DNA from 4 places in the Arthrobacter gandavensis genome. Region 3 is predicted to be linked to each of the others. Evidence: riboswitches for the same ligand, from Rfam matches in the RefSeq annotation. Region 3 holds a riboswitch; each other region holds the start of a gene.
The links. Region 3 has a riboswitch for S-adenosylmethionine ahead of ABFX29_RS07375 (hypothetical protein). Riboswitches for the same ligand answer to the same signal wherever they lie in the genome.
Positions count from the first base shown of each region.

Region 1 (4,567 bases), on a different contig from region 3:
CACAGCTCAAGTCCCTCCTGGCAGCGAACGGCTTTATGGAAAACCAGGAGAGGTTCCTGCCGGAGGGCAGCCGACTGCAGGTCAACAACGGCCACTGCCTGGTGTTGGGGGAGGACCTCGGCGTAACCGTCCCCATCAGCAAGAACCCCTGCGCGGATACTGACGCGCAGCGCTGGTTTATGGACGCCCGGGGTGCCATCCACAGCCAGGCCCGCCCTGACCTGTGCCTGGTGCCGGCAACCCCGGTGAAGGCAGCCCCGTGCTCTCCGGCTGACGGATCCCAGGTATGGCTTCCGGAGGCTGACGGGCACATCAAAAGCGCTGTCTCGAGCTACCTCGACTTCTACCGGGAGAGAGGGTTCGCCGGGATGTACTCGAGGAACGACGGGGCAAACCAAATCTGGACCGGACTCCAGACAGCTTCAAATCCGGGCCTGGCCAGGCTGAATTCGGGCAGCCTGGCCGTGCTGTTCCGGCTGGGACTCGATGCCTAGCTGAGTGCTCAGCGGTGCCCGTCCTGACGCAGGGCGTGCGCCGCTGAGGCGGCGGTTGAATCCGTACCACCGCCGAGATGTGCAGGAACGGAGAGTTTTCCCAAACCGGACCGATCCGCTGCGTCAGATCCTGAGAGTCCCGGCGATGAGGGTAGTGCACTGCCCGCCAACCCAGATGTCTTCCCCGTCAGCTTCAACATGGACGCGTCCGGTTCGGCCAAGGACCGTCCCCTGGGCGGCGACGTACGACGACGGTGCCCGGCCGCTGCCCATCAGCCACTGGGCCACCCCGGCATTGAAACTGCCCGTCACCGGGTCCTCGCAGGGAAGCTCATCGGCGATGAAGGTGCGTACTTCAAACGTGGTGGCGGCGCCGTCGGGATGCGGGCCGATGACACCGACGGCCAAACCGGCCATGGCGGGGTAGTCGGGCCGTACGGCCAGTACCTGCTCTGCCGAGTCGAGCAGCACACCGATCCACTCCGGACCGTTGACCAGCCAGGCGGCATCCCGCAGTGCCTCGCGGGGCAGCCCCAGGCCGGCGGCCACGCGGTCCAGCGCCTCTTCCGCAACAGGTCCGAACCGTGTCAGCGGCGGAGCCGCAAAAGCCAGCAGGCCGGCGTCGTCCGTCTTGATCCGTACCAGGCCGGCTGCTGATTCCTGGACAAGTGTGCCCTCCTGCCGGGGTTTCCCTCCGGCTTCAAGCCAGGCATGGGCAGAGCCAAGGGTGGGATGCCCGGCGAACGGCAGCTCCTCGGTGGGAGTGAATATTCGCACCCGATAGTCCGCCAGCGGATCAGACGGGGGCAGCAGGAAAGTGGTCTCTGCCAGGTTGGTCCAGTTCGCGAACTGCTGCATCCGGGCGGTGGTGAGGCCGGATGCATCGAGAACGACGGCGAGCGGGTTGCCGCCTAAGGGGTCGGGGCTGAACACATCGACCTGGACGAACGGTCGGCTGGTGGATACGGGAGTTTCGGAAGTCACTGTTTGAGCTTAGTGAGGCGCCCGGACCGCGGGCGACTCAGGCGAATGCCGGAACCGCGAGATTCCGGAACGCCGAGCCGTGGAAGACGAGCGGCTCATGTGCGCCGTCGTGGGTTGAGTAGCCGTGCACGCGGAGCAGGACGACGGCGTGGTCCCCGGCCGGAACCTCGTTCTCAACCGACGTTTCAAGCCAGAGGGCGGCCTCATCCAGGAACAGGGCGCCGGTGTCGGCTTCGTGCAGGCTCAGCCCGGCGAAGCGGTCGCCGTCGCGGGAAGCGATCTGGCGGCAGACGCCGTCGTGCCCCGTGCCCAGGATGGACACGCCGATCCGGACCGCAGTCCGAAGCAGCGGCCAGGTGCGGGAAGTATTCTGCACCGCGAACATGACCAGGGGCGGATCCATCGAAACGCCCACGGTGAAGGAAGAGGCCACGATTCCCTGCGGTGCGCCGTCGACTTCGGCGCAGAGCGCTGCGATTCCGGAGGGGAAGCGCCCAAAGGCCTGGCGCAGTGCGTTGGGCTGGAGATCGGTTTCAAGTGTCATGGAGATTCCTCTGCCTGACGCGCAGCCCGCGGCGCAATACCGCGGAAGACGCTGTACTTGCCGGACCGGGAGATCCACCGGAACGGCCGAATCGTCACCTGGAGCACCCCGCTACGGCGAGAGGGTTGCCGTCCAGCCGGCCAGGGCCTGTGGCTGGAACTCTTGATTCTGGCTACCAATCTAGGAGCCATGATGTCCCGGGGCAAACGTCCGTCACATATCGGCAATGCCGGGCAACAGTTCGTAACGGGCGTACTTAACCGGTGGGCGCCCGGATTTGTCCCAGTGCCGCCTACAGGCCGACCCAGTAATTGTCGAGCACGTACCCTTCGGGAAGGTACTGGTTCACCAGACCCACCACATCGTTCCAGTCGCGGTTCATTTTGAAATCAATTCGAACACTGTAGTCCCAGCCACCGTCATGCGGCATGCGCGTCATCGACAGATAGATGTAGCGGCTGATCCTGGCTTTGTCCTCCTCCGTGCAGGACTCGCTGAACCGTGCGGGGTGGGTATCGAGGTGCGGAACATCCGCCGGGTCCACACCACCCTCGTTGCCCTGCTTCGACCGGTCACCGTGATGGTGCATTGAAACGTAGACCGGGAATGGACTGTGATCATCCGGGCCAAGATACTCACCGGCGTAGCTGAGGCCTCCCGCAACCCACGTGGTGTTGTAGTGGTCAGGAACCACCTCCGGGAAGTCCTGATCAATACTTCGCTTCACTCTTGTTCCCGTCTGTAGTGCCCTGTGCTTTGGTGCGGCGGAAGAGGTTCTGCCGCTTTCTCATGTGTAGAGCCTAACGGCACCACCGGCACGCCTTTCCGCGCACGCGGGGCCAGCTATTACAGTGTCCGCATGAGACAACGCTGGTTCAAACAGGTAGACGTCTTCGGCAGCAAGCCTTACCAGGGCAACCCGCTGGCCGTGGTGCTGGACGGGGAAGACCTCGACGACGACGCGATGCTGCAGTTCGCCCGCTGGACGAACCTCTCCGAAACCACCTTTATCCTCCCGGCGACGCAGGAGGAAGCGGACTACCGGGTGCGGATCTTCACGCCGGGCGGGGAGATCCCCTTTGCGGGGCACCCGACGCTGGGAACCTGCCACGCATGGACCGAGGCCGGGAACACCCCGATGAAGGCCGGACTGGTCGTGCAGGAATGCGGAATCGGACTGGTTCCTCTTCGCGTCAACGCCGGTCTGGCCGCCTTTGCAGCGCCCCGGCTGATCCGCACCGGGCCGGTGGAGGAGGGCACCCTGGCCCGGGTAACGGCCGCGCTGGGACTCACTGCGGACCAGATCCGCGGCCATCAGTGGGTGGATAACGGTCCCGGTTGGCTGGGACTCCTGCTGCCCGACGCCGAGACGGTGCTCTCGCTGCGCCCCGACCACGCCGCGATCGGCGACCTGCGCGTCGGCGTGATCGGACCCCAGCCTGAAGCAGCGGAGACGGACTTCGAAGTCCGTGCTTTCGCGCCCGGCCTCGGCGTCTCCGAGGATCCGGTCACCGGCAGCCTCAACGCCGGACTCGCCCAGTGGCTGATCGGCGAGGGCATCGCGGAGGAACGCTATACCGTCACGCAGGGCACCGCCGTCCACCGCTCCGGACTGGTCCGCGTCTTCACCCGCGAAGGACGGATCTGGATTGGCGGCGAGTCCGTCACCTGCATCGACGGATCGGTTTCCCTCTAACAGTCCATCTAGTGCATCATGCCCATCGAGATGACACTTACGGCTCTTTTCAGCGCTGAAAGGAGCCGTAAGTGTCATCTCGATGGCACGGGTAGCCTTGAAGCGTGAATGACTTGTTCAACAGCGGCGAGGATCAGAACCTGCAGGACCACGACGACGACGACGCCACAGCGGACGGCGACTCACGGCAGCGCCCGCGCAGCCCCCTTGCTGTACGCATGCGCCCCCGCAGCCTGGACGAGGTTGTCGGCCAGCAGCACCTCCTGGCACCCGGGTCACCGCTGCGCACCCTCGCCGAAGCACCTCAGGGAGGGCCGGCCGGCCCTTCCTCGGTGATGCTCTGGGGCCCACCGGGCACCGGCAAGACCACCCTGGCGCACGTCGTTGCCCGTGGTCCCGGCCGTAAATTCGTGGAACTCTCGGCAATCACCTCCGGCGTCAAGGACGTCCGCCGGGTCATGGATGAGGCGCTGACGGCACGGGACCTGCACGGCATCACCACCGTCCTGTTCCTGGATGAAATCCACCGTTTTAATAAGGCCCAGCAGGACGCCCTTCTGCCCGGCGTGGAGAACCGGTGGGTTGTCCTGATCGCAGCCACCACCGAAAACCCGTCCTTCTCGGTGGTTTCCCCGCTGCTTTCCCGGTCCCTGCTCCTGACCCTCAAGCCCCTGACCGAAGCGGATATCTCCGGGCTGCTGGTGCGTGCAGTCGAGGACGAGCGGGGCCTGGCCGGGCGGGTGGAACTTAGCGGCGAAGCCCTGGAGCACCTGGTGCGCCTGGCTGCCGGGGACGCCCGCCGAGGGCTGACCGCACTGGAGGCCGCTGCCGGCGTCGCGTACTCCGAAC
Region 1 is NZ_BAAALV010000001.1:380,685-385,251, reverse strand. It holds gene ABFX29_RS01805 (M66 family metalloprotease) at 1-494, shown strand, start outside; gene ABFX29_RS01800 (PhzF family phenazine biosynthesis protein) at 618-1,478, opposite strand; gene ABFX29_RS01795 (flavin reductase family protein) at 1,516-2,022, opposite strand; SAM riboswitch class IV at 2,071-2,190, opposite strand; gene ABFX29_RS01790 (hypothetical protein) at 2,315-2,749, opposite strand; gene ABFX29_RS01785 (PhzF family phenazine biosynthesis protein) at 2,882-3,718, shown strand; gene ABFX29_RS01780 (replication-associated recombination protein A) at 3,823-4,567, shown strand, end outside.
Region 1: another riboswitch for S-adenosylmethionine. It lies ahead of ABFX29_RS01795 (flavin reductase family protein); the one in region 3 lies ahead of ABFX29_RS07375 (hypothetical protein).

Region 2 (4,567 bases), on a different contig from region 3:
TCCTCCGGCGCGCTGTGCATCTCCCTCTGGTGCCGTGCGGGTCTCTGGTGCCGTGCCGGTCTCTGGTGCCTTGCGGGCGCCTAGGCGAAGAAGTCCTGCCGCAGAACGTCCTGAAGCTGGAGCACGTCGGTGAGGAACCCGTCGTGGCCAATGGGCGCGCTGATCAGGTGCACGCGGTTCTCGCCGGGAAGGGCGGCCGCCAGTTCGTAGGACTGTTCCGGGAAGTACAGCCGGTCCGAGTCCACGGCTGCCACAAGGAACTCGGCCTGGGCAGCGGCGAGCGCATCTTTCAGGCTGCCCCTGCCCCGGGTGACGTCGTGGCTCATCAGTGCCTCGGTGAGGATGACGTAGCTGTTGGCGTCGAACCGGCCGGCAAGTTTTTCTCCCTGATGGTCCAGGTAGCTCTCCACCTGGTAGCGGCCGCGTTCTGCCGGCAGGGCCGCGCCCAGCGGGTCCTCCCCCGGCTGCGGCGTCCGTCCGAACCGGTACTGCAGCTCAGCCTCGGACCGGTAGGTAATGTGCGCAATCCGCCGGGCCAGGCCCAGTCCGGCCAGCGGGGCACGGCCGTTGTAGTAGTCCCCGCCGTTGTAATCCGGATCCAGGCGGATGGCCGCCACCTGGGCCTGGGCAAAGGCGATCTGCTCACCGGTGCTTGCCGCCGTCGCCGCTATCACTGCGCACCGGGCCACCCGCTCCGGCTCCGTGACGGCCCATTCAAGTGCCCGCGCGCCGCCCAGGGATCCTCCCAGCACTGTGTGCCAGCGGCGGATTCCCAACTGGTCGGCCAGGCGCGCTTCGGCGTGCACGGAATCCCGGATGGTCACGAACGGGAAGCGAGAACCCCACGGAAGTCCTTCCGGGTCCGCCGACGCCGGGCCCGTGGAGCCGTAACAGCCGCCGACCATGTTGATGGAAACGACGTAGAACCTGTTGGTGTCGATGGTCCGGCCCGGACCCACCAGCCCGTCCCACCAACCCGGTTCGTCCGTGCTGCCCTGCGCTACGTGGGTGCTCCCCGTCAGGGCATGCGGAACCAGGACGGCGTTGGACGCGTCGGCGTTCAGCTCGCCCCACGTCTCATAGCCCAGCACTACGTCTGGAAGGACGCCGCCGGTTTCAAGTTCAAGGTCACCGATCGGGGCGTACTGCAGCACCCCGTCAAGGACGCGGACGGGGTGCTGTGGTGCAGGAGGATACGTGGTCACGCTGTACTTCATGCTCCCTTTGCAGCGCGGAAACCGGCATCGAGGTCCGCGATGATGTCGTCAATGTGTTCCAGCCCCACGGACAGGCGTACCAGTCCCGGGCTGACGCCGGCCGCTGCCTGTGCCTCGGCGCCCAGCTGGCTGTGCGTCGTCGACGCCGGGTGGATCACCAGGGAGCGCACGTCACCCACGTTCGCCACATGGGAGTGCAGCTCGAGACCGTCCACGAAGCGCTTGCCTGCTTCCACTCCGCCCTCGATTTCGAAGGACACAATCGCCCCGGTTCCGCGCGGCCCGTACTTCTGTCCGCGCTCAAACCAGGGGCTCGACTCAAGGCCTGCGTACGCAACCGAGATGACGTCGTCGTGCGCTTCAAGCCAGCGCGCCACCGCGACGGCGTTTTCGACGTGCCGCTCCACGCGCAGGCTGAGGGTCTCCAGGCCCTGGGCGAGGAGGAACGCGTTGAACGGGGACAGCGCCGAGCCGAGGTCACGGAGCAGCTGGACCCGGGCCTTGAGGATGTAGGCCAGGTTCGCCCCGAGAACGCCGTTGGCACCGAGGTCGCGGGCGTACACCAGGCCGTTGTAGCTCTCGTCAGGGGTATTGAAGCCCGGGAATTTCTCCGGATCGGCCCCGAAGTCGAAGTTGCCGGAATCCACGATCACCCCGGCGATCACCGTGCCGTGCCCGCCCAGGTACTTGGTGGCCGAATGCACCACGATGTCCGCACCCCATTCGATGGGCCGGATCAGGTACGGCGTGGAGAGGGTGTTGTCCACGATCAGCGGGATGCCCGCCTCATGGGCGACGGCGGATATTCCCTCGATGTCCAGGACGTCCTGGCGGGGGTTGGAGACAACTTCGCCGAAGAAGGCCTTGGTATTGGGGCGGACAGCTTCGCGCCACTGGTCCAGGTTGTCCGGATCGGCGACGAAACTGACGTCGATCCCGAACTTCTTAAAGGTGTGCTTGAAAAGGTTGTAGGTGCCGCCGTACAGGCTGGGGCTAGCCACAATGTGGTCGCCGGCCTGGGCAAGGTTCAGGATGGCGTACGTTTCGGCTGCCTGGCCCGAAGCGAGCAGCAGTGCTCCGAGGCCGCCTTCCAGGGACGCGATACGGTTCTCCACCGCTTCCTGGGTGGGGTTGCCGATCCGGGTGTAGATCGGTTCCAGTTCGGCCAGCGCGAACCTGTTAGCTGCCGCTTCGGCGCTGGGAAAGACGAAGGAGGAGGTTTGGTAGATGGGCAGGGCGCGGGCGCCGGTAACGGCGTCGGGCTCCTGACCTGCATGGATCTGGCGTGTTTCGAAGGACCAGTTGGCAGACATTGTGCTCCCTTTATGACCAGGGGCCCCACAGGGTCTGAGCCGGAATACACCGGAGCGACACGTGTGGCCCGCGCTTGCCGGTACGCCTGATTGCGTACGGCCAGGTCTTCACCCGGGGCACCCCACCGCGGTTGGAGGGTTGCCGGCCAGCAAGCCGGGGCTATCTGCTGGCACTCATGACCTGTACCTATAGAACCAACGGCGGGGCAGTTGCGCAACCCATATGACGCAGCGTGAAAGTTGTCCATTACGCCGCTTAGGGTTGCCTTAGTCGAGACACAGGTCACAACGTGCCAAGATGTTCGCATGCGCCTGGATCACGTCTCTTACGCCTGCGAATCCGACGGCCTGCTGGCCACTACGGAACGCATTGCTGCTGCCCTGGGAACCGACTTCGTCAAAGGCGGAGTCCATCCCCGTTTCGGTACCCGCAACATGATCCTCCCGCTGGCGAACCACCAGTATGTTGAGGTTGTTGAAGTACTGAACCACCCTGCCTCGGACAAGGCTCCCTTTGGACAGGCCGTCCGTGCACGCTCCGAAGCCGGCGGCGGCTGGATGGGCTGGTGTGTTGCCGTTGAGGACCTTGCTCCCTTCGAAGAACGCCTTGGCCGCTCCTCCGTCCCCGGCAACCGCAAGTTCCCCGACGGACAGGAACTCACGTGGAGGCAGATCGGCATCAACGGCCTGATCGCTGACCCGCAGGTTCCCTACATGCTGCGCTGGGACGAGGACAAGGCCGACCTCCACCCGTCCCGTGCCCTCGACGGCGCCGTCTCGCTGCAGTCACTCACCATCGCCGGTTCCGCCGAGCGCGTGACCGAATGGCTGGGCATGCCCGTCGAGAAGCCGCTGGAGTCCGTGGACGTCACCTGGGTCTCTCCCAAGGGCACCCCGGGCATCATGTCCGTCACCTTTGCCACTGAAAAGGGTCTCGTCGAGATCTAGTTCTGCTTCCGGTTCGAGAAAACGCTCCGGTTTGTGACAATCTCTCCGGTGCGCCGGGGGCGATTGGTCCCGAACCGGAGCGTTTTCCACATTGCGGGGAGGGCTTGGGTGGGTTCCCTCCACTTGGGGACATCCCTGCCGGTTTGGGACACACCTCCGACCCCGATTCCTCCACTTCGGGACATCCCTGCCGGTTTGGGACAATCCTGCGCGGCGCCACGGCAGGAAAGTCCCAGACTGGCGGGCAAGTCCCCAAGTGGAGGGTTTTCGGCGCGGCACAGCTGAGAGGACGTGTACCGGCACTTCCCCGAAGGAGCTTTCAGCCCCACGGCGGGAGTACCCTCCAGGCAGGGCAGAGTACCTCGCAGACGCGGCGGGCTTCCATGCAGGATTTCGCCGGTTCTCCACAAATTGTCTTCCCGGATGCCGGGCCCGGCTGACAAGCCGCAGAGTGGTCCCCATGTCGACCACATTCTTGTTCGCGGCTGAGGCCGACCTGGACGGAACGAGCCGCCGGGATCTGGCACGCAAATGCTCTATGGGGAAACTCGTTCGGCTCAGACGCGGTATCTACATCCATGCTGAGGAATGGCAGAGGCTCGCTCCCTGGGAGCGGGAACGCGTGCGGCTTGCAGCGGTCGCGGGTGACCAGGCATCCGGAAGAGTCGTGATTCAACAGTCAGCTGCCAGAGTGTGGCGCATACCCGTAATCGGCCGTTCAACCGGATTCATGCTGCTGGCATCCGATGCGACACATGGACGCTCCCGCGGCGATCTACGCTGGGCAGAACGCCGCCTCCTTGAACCTGTGGCCGTTGTTGACGGTATCTCGGTAACATCCCGCGCCCAGACCGTCCTCGACATGTCTGCATACCTGCCCTTCGAACAGGCCGTACCAGCCATGGACCACGTGCTTCGAACCGACCACGGCCAGAAACTGCCTGCGCTGGAGAAGTCGGACCTTCGGCGCCTTGCACGCCAATATGTCTCTCTCACCAAGCAGACGCGGGCCCTGCGGGTCATCGACTTCGCCGACGCCCGCTCGGAATCCCCCGGCGAGTCCTATTCCCGGGCACTCATGTACCGGCA
Region 2 is NZ_BAAALV010000007.1:307,374-311,940, reverse strand. It holds gene metX (homoserine O-acetyltransferase MetX) at 81-1,217, opposite strand; gene ABFX29_RS14885 (bifunctional o-acetylhomoserine/o-acetylserine sulfhydrylase) at 1,214-2,530, opposite strand; SAM riboswitch class IV at 2,596-2,712, opposite strand; gene ABFX29_RS14880 (VOC family protein) at 2,837-3,478, shown strand; gene ABFX29_RS14875 (hypothetical protein) at 4,341-4,567, shown strand, end outside.
Region 2: another riboswitch for S-adenosylmethionine. It lies ahead of ABFX29_RS14885 (bifunctional o-acetylhomoserine/o-acetylserine sulfhydrylase); the one in region 3 lies ahead of ABFX29_RS07375 (hypothetical protein).

Region 3 (4,567 bases):
TCGCGGCCATTACCGCCGACGTCGACCTGCATCCGGGCGGCGGCCAGCCCTGCCGCGGCCGCCGCTGAGCTAAACCCGGTCCAACGGCACGACGGCGGTGCCCGCCAAACGCGGGCACCGCCGTCGTGCTTTGGGGGCCGGAAGGGTTACTTCATGTGCGGGACGACGACGGCGCGGCCGCTGAGCTCGCCGGCTTCCAGCTTCCGGTACGCTTCCAGCGCGTTGTCCATGGCGTAGAGCTCAACCTCGGGCTTGATCTGCCCGGCGCGGTACATGGCAACCACTTCGTGCAGGTCTTCGATGGTGCCCCAGTACGTGTTGGTCATCGTCGACTCGTACGGCGTAGTGAAGAAGCTCCACTCATACGCGCCGCCGGCAATACCGACCACCGTGAACCGGGACTGCGGGGCCATCGAAGCAGCCGCGGTCTTGATGGTCGGCCCCACTCCAACGAAGTCGAATGCCGCGTCCACGCCGCGTCCGCCGGTGATCTCGCGGATCCGTTCCACTTGGCCTTCACCGCCGGGCACCACAATGGCGCCGGCGTCCTCGGCCCTCTTCATGGCGTCTTCCTTCATGTCAGTTGCGATCACGGTGGCACCGGTGAGGGCCTTAAGGATCTGCACTGCCATCTGGCCGAGTCCACCCAGGCCAATGACCAGGGCGTATTTGCCGCCGCCAGCCAGGTTCGGCAGGGAGTTCTTAATCGCGTGGTACGGGGTCAGGGCCGCGTCCGAGAGCGGAGCTGCGGCAACGGGGTCGGCGTCGCCCAGCGGCACGAGGTTGCGCACCGGGGCCACCAGGTACTCCGCCATGCCGCCGTCGCGGCCCAGGCCCATGCCCAGGTAGGGCATCTCGGCAGCGTTCTCGCAGTACGTGTCCTGGCCGCGGGAACAGGCCTTGCAGTGACCGCAGCCCACCGGGCCGTAGACCAGGTAGGCACCGCCGATTTCCACGCCGGTCACCCCTTCGCCGAGTTCTTCAACCCAGCCGGAGTTCTCGTGGCCAAGGACGAAGGCCGGCGGGATCGACCCCGGGGCGCCTTCAGCGAAGTCCTTGTAAAGCGCGACGTCGGAATGGCAGGCGCCGGCGCCCGCCACTTTCAGCAGGACCTCGCCCGGGCCCGGCTTCGGCTTCTCGACCTCCGTCAGGGACGGGAAAGTCTGCCACTTCTCAAATACAACTGCACGCATGATGCCTTCTTCTTTGAATCGGTTCAGTGGAGGTTACCCACTTCCTTCACCATACATGCATACACATATACCTACCTTGGCGCTCAGCCCGTGCACGCCGCATCCCGGGGGATGTACCAGTGTCCCCCCGGCCTGCTAACGTAATCAGTGCTTCACGAGACATGGCCTCCGCACCCGCAGGGTGCGGAAAAGCTCCGACTGGCCATGCACCAACCCCAATGTTCGGCGGGTGGTTCGGATGACGAAGCGGCCCGCGTCCAACCGGAGCGGGCAAGGACACTCATCTCGAAGGACACGCTGTGATTCCCTCCAGTGACCCGCGCTGCACCGCTTTCCACCCCGGCCACAAGATCCACTGGATCCACGGCGGCCGCCTCATGAGGTACGACGACTGGATCGACGTCGAAGTCCACGCCGATCCGGAACTGGACCTGATCTACCTGGTCCTCGACGGCCGGCAGCAGATCATGTGGCACCACGACGTTCCCCTGGTGGCCGAGGCCCTGGCCGCGAGCCCCGGAACACCGCAGTGGTGCTCCCGCTATTCCTCCCTGATGGTTCCCGGTGCGTACGAGGGCCGGAACCGGAGCTCTTTTTTCTACTTAGCCACTCCTGAGAGGGTGGTTCCGTGCCGCGGCCGGGTTCCGCGGAATGACGTGACCATGCAGGACCACGGGTCAGCCTAGGAGTCGAGCAGCCTGGACCGGAGCCGGGCGAGGGTTTCCTCGCCGGCACCGGCCCGGCGCAGGTACGCTGCGGCGTCGAAATCCGCCAGGAAACTCAGCAGCTCCGCTTCGGCGGCGTTGGCCCGGGCCGCGAGCTCAGGGGCATCCAGCGGCCGCTCCCTGGGCCGCTGCTGGGTCCGGTGCCAGTCGTTGATCCCGGTCAGGGCAGCACGGTAGTCGGCGGCAATGTCCGCCGGCTCCACACCGGCCATGCCCAGCACCAGTGCCGTCACCAGCCCGGTACGGTCCCGTCCGGCGGAGCAGTGGATTACGACGCCGCCGGGCGGGGCATCCGCGGCGGCCTGCGCGATTGCCGCGAACTTTTCCGGCCAGCGCCGCAGGTTCTCCGGGTAGAAGCGCGGTGAGCTCATGTACGGGCCCGTGAGTGCGGTGAAGTCGGGATCGTTGGCTTCCTGGGTGGGCAGGTTGAGGAACCGGACGCCGTGGACTGCCGACGGCGGCACCACGGGATCCGTATCCCTGCGGCCGATCTCCGCTGCGTTGCGCAGGTCGATGACGGTGCGGACACCGGCGTCGCGCGCTTGCTGCCAGCCGCGGGCAGTGAGCCATTCAGAGCGGCCCATCCGGTAGAACCTGCCGGGGCGGACCTGGCCGCCGGCAGCCGGGATCCCTCCGAGGTCCCGGGCGTTGGCAGCGCCCTCCCAGTCAACAGTGCGGTTCGACGGGTTCCCCATTCCTCCAGCGTAGGCGGTACCGCTGCCGGGCACCCGGAAAGCCGTTCGGAGGCGATACTTGACCCTGACACTGTGGCAGGCAGGAGAACTGAGACATGTTAACCATCGGAGCGTTCGCGCAGATCGGCCAGGTAACCCACCGCATGCTGCGGCACTGGGACACCGCCGGCCTGCTCGTGCCCGCTCACGTGGATGAGTTCAGCGGTTACCGCTCCTACGATCCGTCCCAGCTTGAGAGGCTGCACCGGATTGTGGCGCTGCGTTCCCTGGGCTTCGGCCTGGACGATATTTCCGCGATGCTCGCTTCCGGGGTGGACTCCGGCCGGATCGCCGGCCTGCTTCGCCTCCGGAGAGCGGAAGTCGCCGAAGAGGCGAGGGTAGCGGCGGCACGGCTCATCGACGTTGAGCGCAGGCTCCACCTTATTGAAAAGGAAAATGCCATGGCCCAGATCGAAATCATTGAAAAGCCCCTCCCGGCCATCCGGCTCGCTGCCCGCAGCGCCGTGGTGTCCGAACAGCCCGAGGTCCCCGGCGTCGTCGGGCCCCTCTTCGATGCCGTCGCAACCCTCCTGTCCGCCTCCGGCACACCGGGCGGTGTGCCGGTGGCGGAATACGATATGGGCGAGGACGGCCTGCGGATCACCGCCGGGTTCGCGCACACGGGCCCCGTGCCCGACGGCGCCGAGGCGGTAGAGCTGCCGGCGGTTACGGAGGCAGTCTGCGGAGTCCACCTCGGTTCGATGGAGCGCATCGGCGAGAGCTGGCAGGCAGTGCACGCAGAGATCATTGCGCGGGGTTTGACCCTGTCAGGTCCGTGCCGCGAGGTGTACCTTCGGTCGGAGTCAGCGGACCAGGCGGACTGGGTGACTGAGCTGCAGCAGCCGGTGGCCAGGTCTTAGCCTTCGGGCCTTCGCGCCGGAACCAGGGAGGCACCGGATGGGCAGGGCCGAGGTGAAGTTATGGTGGCTGCCCGTCGGTGCCGGAGGGCACGTGGTGATCCACACGAGCCGGTGGTGGGAGCTTTGGCGCTCCGCCCGCGAGCACCGCCGCCCCCAGCCGCTGTTCCATGCAGCCCTGGAAGTGACCGCCGGGACCCGGTACACGATTGAGATGACGCCGGCGTGGGGCCAGGGCTCCGAACCGCGGGGAGTGGTGGCAACCGGCCCCGTAGGCGCGCAGCGGCTCGGGGTACTGAAACTGTTCCGGTATGAGGTCCGCTGCTGGCGGGACGGTGATATTCCCGATCTCGCCTACGCCCTGGAACCTCCGGACCTGTTCAGCCTGCCCGCCGGGGACGCCGGGGCGCTGCTGCAGCGCGTGCCCCGGGTACCGTGCCTGGTGTGGGGTGCGAAGATGCCCGGCGGAGACATGTGGAATTCGAACTCCCTGATCTCCTGGCTGCTTCAAACCTCAGGCATCGATGCCGCCGAGCTGCATCCGCCGCGCGGTGGCCGGGCTCCGGGGTGGCGTGCAGGGATCGACGCCGCCCGCTGACGGCGCCGGCTTCGCGGACATCGCAGACCTTAAAAGCGGCAGCCCGCATGCTCCCTCAACAGGCGACGCATGCGGGCTGCTGCCAGGCGCAAACTAGCTCCAGTCGAAGAAGCCCTTGCCGGTCTTGCGGCCGAGTTCGCCGCGGGCAACCTTGTCCCGGAGGATCTGCGGCGGCTCGAAGCGGGGGCCAAGGGTGGACGCGAGGTACTCCGCGATGCCCAGGCGCACGTCCAGTCCCACAATGTCCGTGGTCTTCAGCGGGCCGGTCGGGTGCTTGTAGCCCAGGACCATGGCAGCGTCGATGTCCTCGGCAGAGGCAACGCCTTCTTCGACCATACGCATCGCCTCCAGGGCAATGGCCACGCCCAGGCGTGAGCTGGCGAAACCGGGAGCGTCATTGACGACGACGGGCGTCTTGCCCAGGTCGGCCACCCAGGTCCGGGCGGCGGAAGCCAGCTCC
Region 3 is NZ_BAAALV010000002.1:877,618-882,184, reverse strand. It holds gene ABFX29_RS07385 (SGNH/GDSL hydrolase family protein) at 1-68, shown strand, start outside; gene ABFX29_RS07380 (NAD(P)-dependent alcohol dehydrogenase) at 147-1,193, opposite strand; SAM riboswitch class IV at 1,344-1,476, shown strand; gene ABFX29_RS07375 (hypothetical protein) at 1,493-1,879, shown strand; gene ABFX29_RS07370 (tyrosine-protein phosphatase) at 1,876-2,613, opposite strand; gene ABFX29_RS07365 (MerR family transcriptional regulator) at 2,709-3,512, shown strand; gene ABFX29_RS07360 (hypothetical protein) at 3,550-4,107, shown strand; gene ABFX29_RS07355 (3-hydroxyacyl-CoA dehydrogenase family protein) at 4,201-4,567, opposite strand, start outside.

Region 4 (4,567 bases), on a different contig from region 3:
CACCCTGCGCAGCAGCGCGAGGACTTCCTGGGTGGTTTCCGGGTCAAGGGCAGACGTCGCCTCGTCCGCCAGCAGGATCTTCGGGGAAGCGGCAAGCGCACGGGCAATCCCGACGCGCTGCTTCTGCCCACCGGAGAGCTGCTCCGGATAGCTGTCAGCCTTGTCCGCAAGCCCGGTGAACTCCAGCAGCTCATCCGTGCGTGCGGCTATTTCGGCCTTGCTCCGTCCGGCAACCCGCAGGGGATACGCGATGTTGTTCCGCACAGTCTTGGAACTGAAGAGGTTGAACTGCTGGAAAATCATGCCGATGTCCTGGCGGAGGTCCTTCAGTTTCCTCTCCGGCACACCGGAAACAGTCCGGCCGTCCACGGTGATGTTCCCGGAAGTGCAGCTTTCCAGCCCGTTGATGAGCCTGGCGAGCGTACTTTTCCCCGCCCCGGAGTACCCGATGATGCCGAAGATCTCCCCCGGCTCTATATCCAGGCTGATGTCCTCCAGGGCGCTTACGGCTGGATTGCCTTTGCGCGGGGCGGGATACGTCTTGGTGACGTTTTGCAGCGATATGAGGGCCATGGCGTCGCGCTGCTAGCCGAGGGCCTTGATGTCCTGCTGCACCTCATCCAGGGACGTGCGCAGGTCTTCCTGGGGCACCTTCAGGAACTGGGCAGTATTCCCTGATGCTTTCTGCACACCGTCCTGGACCGTCTGCGTGTTCTGGTAGATCTCCACCAGCTTTTGGTAGGTGGCGTTCCCTTCCTCACCCGCACGTGCGGCAAAGATGTTCACGTAGGGAATGGCTTTCGGATCGGCGGGGTCATCCTGCGCAATGGCGTCGGCTGCGCTGAGGCCGGCATCCTCGACGAAGTCGTTGTTGATGATGGCCGCAGCGACATCCGGCAGCGAGGTGGGCGTGAGCGAGGCTTCCAGCGTGGTGACCTTCACCTTGGACTTGGCCTCATCAATGTCATCGAGCGTGGAGAAGGCACTGCCGCCGCCGGTTAGGGTGACGAGCCCTGCGGACTGGAGCACAAGGAGGCCGCGGGCAAGATTGCTTTCGTCATTTGGAACCGCCACGGTGGCGCCGTCGGGAATCTCTTCCACTGAGTCGTACTGCGTGGAGTAGAGACCCAGCGGGTAGATGGCGGTGGAGCCCACCGGAACCAGGTCCTCACCGGAGGACACGTTGTAGCGCGCCAGATAGATGATGTGCTGGAACTGGTTAAGGTCAAGCTCGCCCTCGGTCAGCGCGGGATTGGGCTGGGTGTACTCAGCGAAGTCGATGATTTCGACGTCGATGCCCTCGGCTTCCGCCGCTTCCTCATAGGTTGCCCAATACGGATCACTGGCGCCAACGACGCCGATCCTTACCGTTCCTTCGTCACCCGCGGCTGAGCCGCAGGCGGCAGCGCCCGCGAGCAGGAAGGGTACTGCGGCAAGGGCAAGGAATTTCCGGTTGATCTTCATTTTTGGTTTCTCTCCGGTCAGGATCGCGGCAGGGCCGCGAAGGGAAGGGTGCGCTGGCCGCTGTGAGGGCAGTGCCCGGCGCCGTACTTGCCCTGCGAGAAGTCCCGCGGCAGGGCCGAATCTTCACCTGGAGCACCCCGCTTACGACGAGAGGGTTGCTGTCCAGCCGGCCAGGGCCCGTGGCTGGAACTCTTGATTCATGCATCACGCTAAGGCCGGGCCTTCTCTGCTGCCACTCGGCGGACGTCCAACGTCGCGAGCAGTCATAAGAAGCCAAAAAGCGAAATACGCCGACACAAGCCGTACGCGGCGCGCGTACGTCGTAAAGCAGGCCAGGGTTCACAGAAACGCCGGGCATGCGAAACGCTGAACCCAGCCCACTGTCTACCGGCCCTGCGCGTTCACGGGACCGATAACCGGAGAGAAGGACATGATGAGCCCTGAGGCGGCCGCGGAAGCCCAGCCACGTTCCGAGGAGGTCTGCGCGCTGGCAGCCTCCCGCGGCCTGCACCTGGAGCCGGACAGGATCGAATTCAACGAAGCGGGACTCGATTACCGCGTGGCCTTTGCCGCTGAGGCCGGTACGGGAAAGGAATGGGTGCTGAGGCTGCCCCGGCGTCCGGACGTTGCCGCGAACCAGCCCCGTGAAGAAGCCATCCTGAACTTTGTGCGCCCCCGGCTCACCGTGGCCGTGCCTGACTGGCGTATCCAGGCGCCGGACCTGGTCGCCTACCCGCTGCTGCCGGGACGGCCGGGCCTCACCATGGGTGAGGGCAACCAGCCGGTCTGGCACTTCGACCCGGGATCCCGCGGTTATCTCACGTCACTGGGGAACCTCATCGCTTCCCTGCATGAGATGGACCCTGCTGCGGCAGCAGCAGCCGGCATCCCGGCTGAGACGCCGGAAGAGGTCCGCGGGTACTGGGCGAACGGGCTGGAGAACGCGTTGGCCGAGTTCCGGGTTGATCCGGGACTGCTCGACGGCTGGCGGCGGTGGCTGGATGACGACGGGTTGTGGCCGGAACGCACGGTGCTGACGCACGGCGAGCTGTACCCGGCGCATCTGCTGCTCGACGAGGCAGACAGGATCGTCTCTGTCCTGGACTGGACAACGGCCAAGGTTAGCGACCCCGCCCTGGAGTTTATGTATATCCAGCTCATCTCGCCGGATTCTTTCGACGCTGTTGCGCGCCGCTACCAGGACGCGGCCGGCATCGCGGAACCGCGCCTGGCTGAGCGCTGCCATGCCCTGATTGCAGCCGGGCCTTTGAACTACGCAATGTTTGCGCTGACCACGGGCCAGCACGAACACCGGGAAGCTGCGCAGGCCCAGCTGCTGCAAGGGGCTGGGAACGGCACCTAGCTTTGGGCCGGAGCATCCTCAGCCGGCGCTTTATCTTCGCTCTCGGGTTGCCCGTGGCGGTGGCCTGAGCCACCCCGGTCACCGTCACTGTCCGGCCCGTGGTCACGTTCGGGGCGTTCCGGACGTGCTGGAGAGCTGTCCTGGGAATCGTTGTCCTGGGATTCCGTGTCCTGGGATTCCCCGCCCTCGTTATCCTGCGGCAAGTCTCCGTGCTCCCCGCGTTCGGGACGCTCGGGACGCTCGGCCTCGACTTCGGAGGTAACCGACGCGGGCTCGGTGTTCTCCGCAACGGCCATGCCCGTGAAGAACGTGCCGGTCAGCAAGCCGGCAGCTGCCAGGCCACTGGCACTCCAGATGATGATCTTCTTGGCTTTGCTGCCAATCTCCATGGTTGCTTTCACCTTCGCAAACAGAGTGTGGATACCTACGTTTTCTATCAAACCCGGTCTTTCTTCGAAGTTTCTTAGAGGGCCGCATCAGTCCAGCGGCAGGCGCACAGTGAGCGACGCGCCCCTGCCGTGGCTTGGTTCAGACTGCACCGTTCCGCCGAACCTGCCGGCAATTTCCGCGACCAGGGCCAGGCCCAGCCCATAGTGCCGGGTATGTCCCCCGGAGGTTTCCCGCACCGAGGCGAAGCGTTCAAACACCCGTCCGCGGAGTTCGTTGGGAAGGCCCGGGCCGTCGTCGGACACCCGGAGGATACCTTCACCCCCGTTTGCTGATACCTGTACCCAAACTGTGGAACGGGCGTAATCGCACGCGTTGGCCAGCAGTGCAGTGACCACCCGCTGCACTGCTGCTTTCCCGGCACGGACCCGGACCGGAGTGCCGGGCACATCAAGCCTCAGCTGCAGGCCATGGTCCCTGATGGTGGCGCCGAAGGCCTCAGCACCCTGCCGCGCCGCCGCACCAAGGTCAACGGGCTCTGGCGGGCTGGCCCGGCGAGGATCGGCTGACTCCAGCAGGTCCTCCAGGATTCCGGTCAGTACTCCCGTGTCCGCGATGATCTCATCCAGGCCGGACTCCACGAACTTCTGCTCAACCGGCCCGAACCGTTCCGCCGGCGCGTTTTCCGCAGTCCGGGCACCCAAGCGGCGCCGAAGCAGCTGCGCCCGGGTACTGAGCAGGGTCAGCGGTGTGCGCAGTTCATGGCCGGCATCGGAGACAAACCTGCGCTGCAGCGCCAGCGCCTCGACCAATGGACGCATGGCAGCCCGTGCAGCAACAGCGGAAAAGAGTGCCGCAACCACTGCAGAGAGCAGCACGGCTGAAACGAGGGCCAGCACCAGGCGGTCCAGTTGCCCTCGGGTTTCGGAGGTATCAATGGCCGCCTGCACTATGTCCCTGCCATCAGCCCTGGTCAGCACCCGAAAGGTTGTTCCGGACGCCTCGACCGTTTCCTCGACTTCCCCGCCACCGGCAGCCACCGCAGCAAGTGATGATTCAACCGGCAGGCCTGCGGGCATATCCCTCGACACACTCAGCCGGCCGCGGTCATAGACAGCAAGGAAGATGTCCAGCGGCGCATCGCGCGGGTTATTCAGCGCTGCCGCCGAATCCAAGCGGTCCTGCAGCGCCTGTTCAGCACCGGCGGCCGCCAGATAGTAGACAACCACTCCGGCCAGCGAGAGCAGTACAACTATCAGTGCCGTGAACTGCACGGCGAGACGGCGCGCCGCCCGCCGCGGATCGGCGTCGTTCCCCCGCTCCGTCTGGAACCAGCGCCGCTTCATGCTGGCT
Region 4 is NZ_BAAALV010000001.1:73,545-78,111, reverse strand. It holds gene ABFX29_RS00440 (methionine ABC transporter ATP-binding protein) at 1-573, opposite strand, end outside; gene ABFX29_RS00435 (MetQ/NlpA family ABC transporter substrate-binding protein) at 586-1,464, opposite strand; SAM riboswitch class IV at 1,543-1,662, opposite strand; gene ABFX29_RS00430 (macrolide 2'-phosphotransferase) at 1,898-2,827, shown strand; gene ABFX29_RS00425 (hypothetical protein) at 2,824-3,216, opposite strand; gene ABFX29_RS00420 (sensor histidine kinase) at 3,304-4,560, opposite strand; gene ABFX29_RS00415 (response regulator transcription factor) at 4,557-4,567, opposite strand, start outside.
Region 4: another riboswitch for S-adenosylmethionine. It lies ahead of ABFX29_RS00435 (MetQ/NlpA family ABC transporter substrate-binding protein); the one in region 3 lies ahead of ABFX29_RS07375 (hypothetical protein).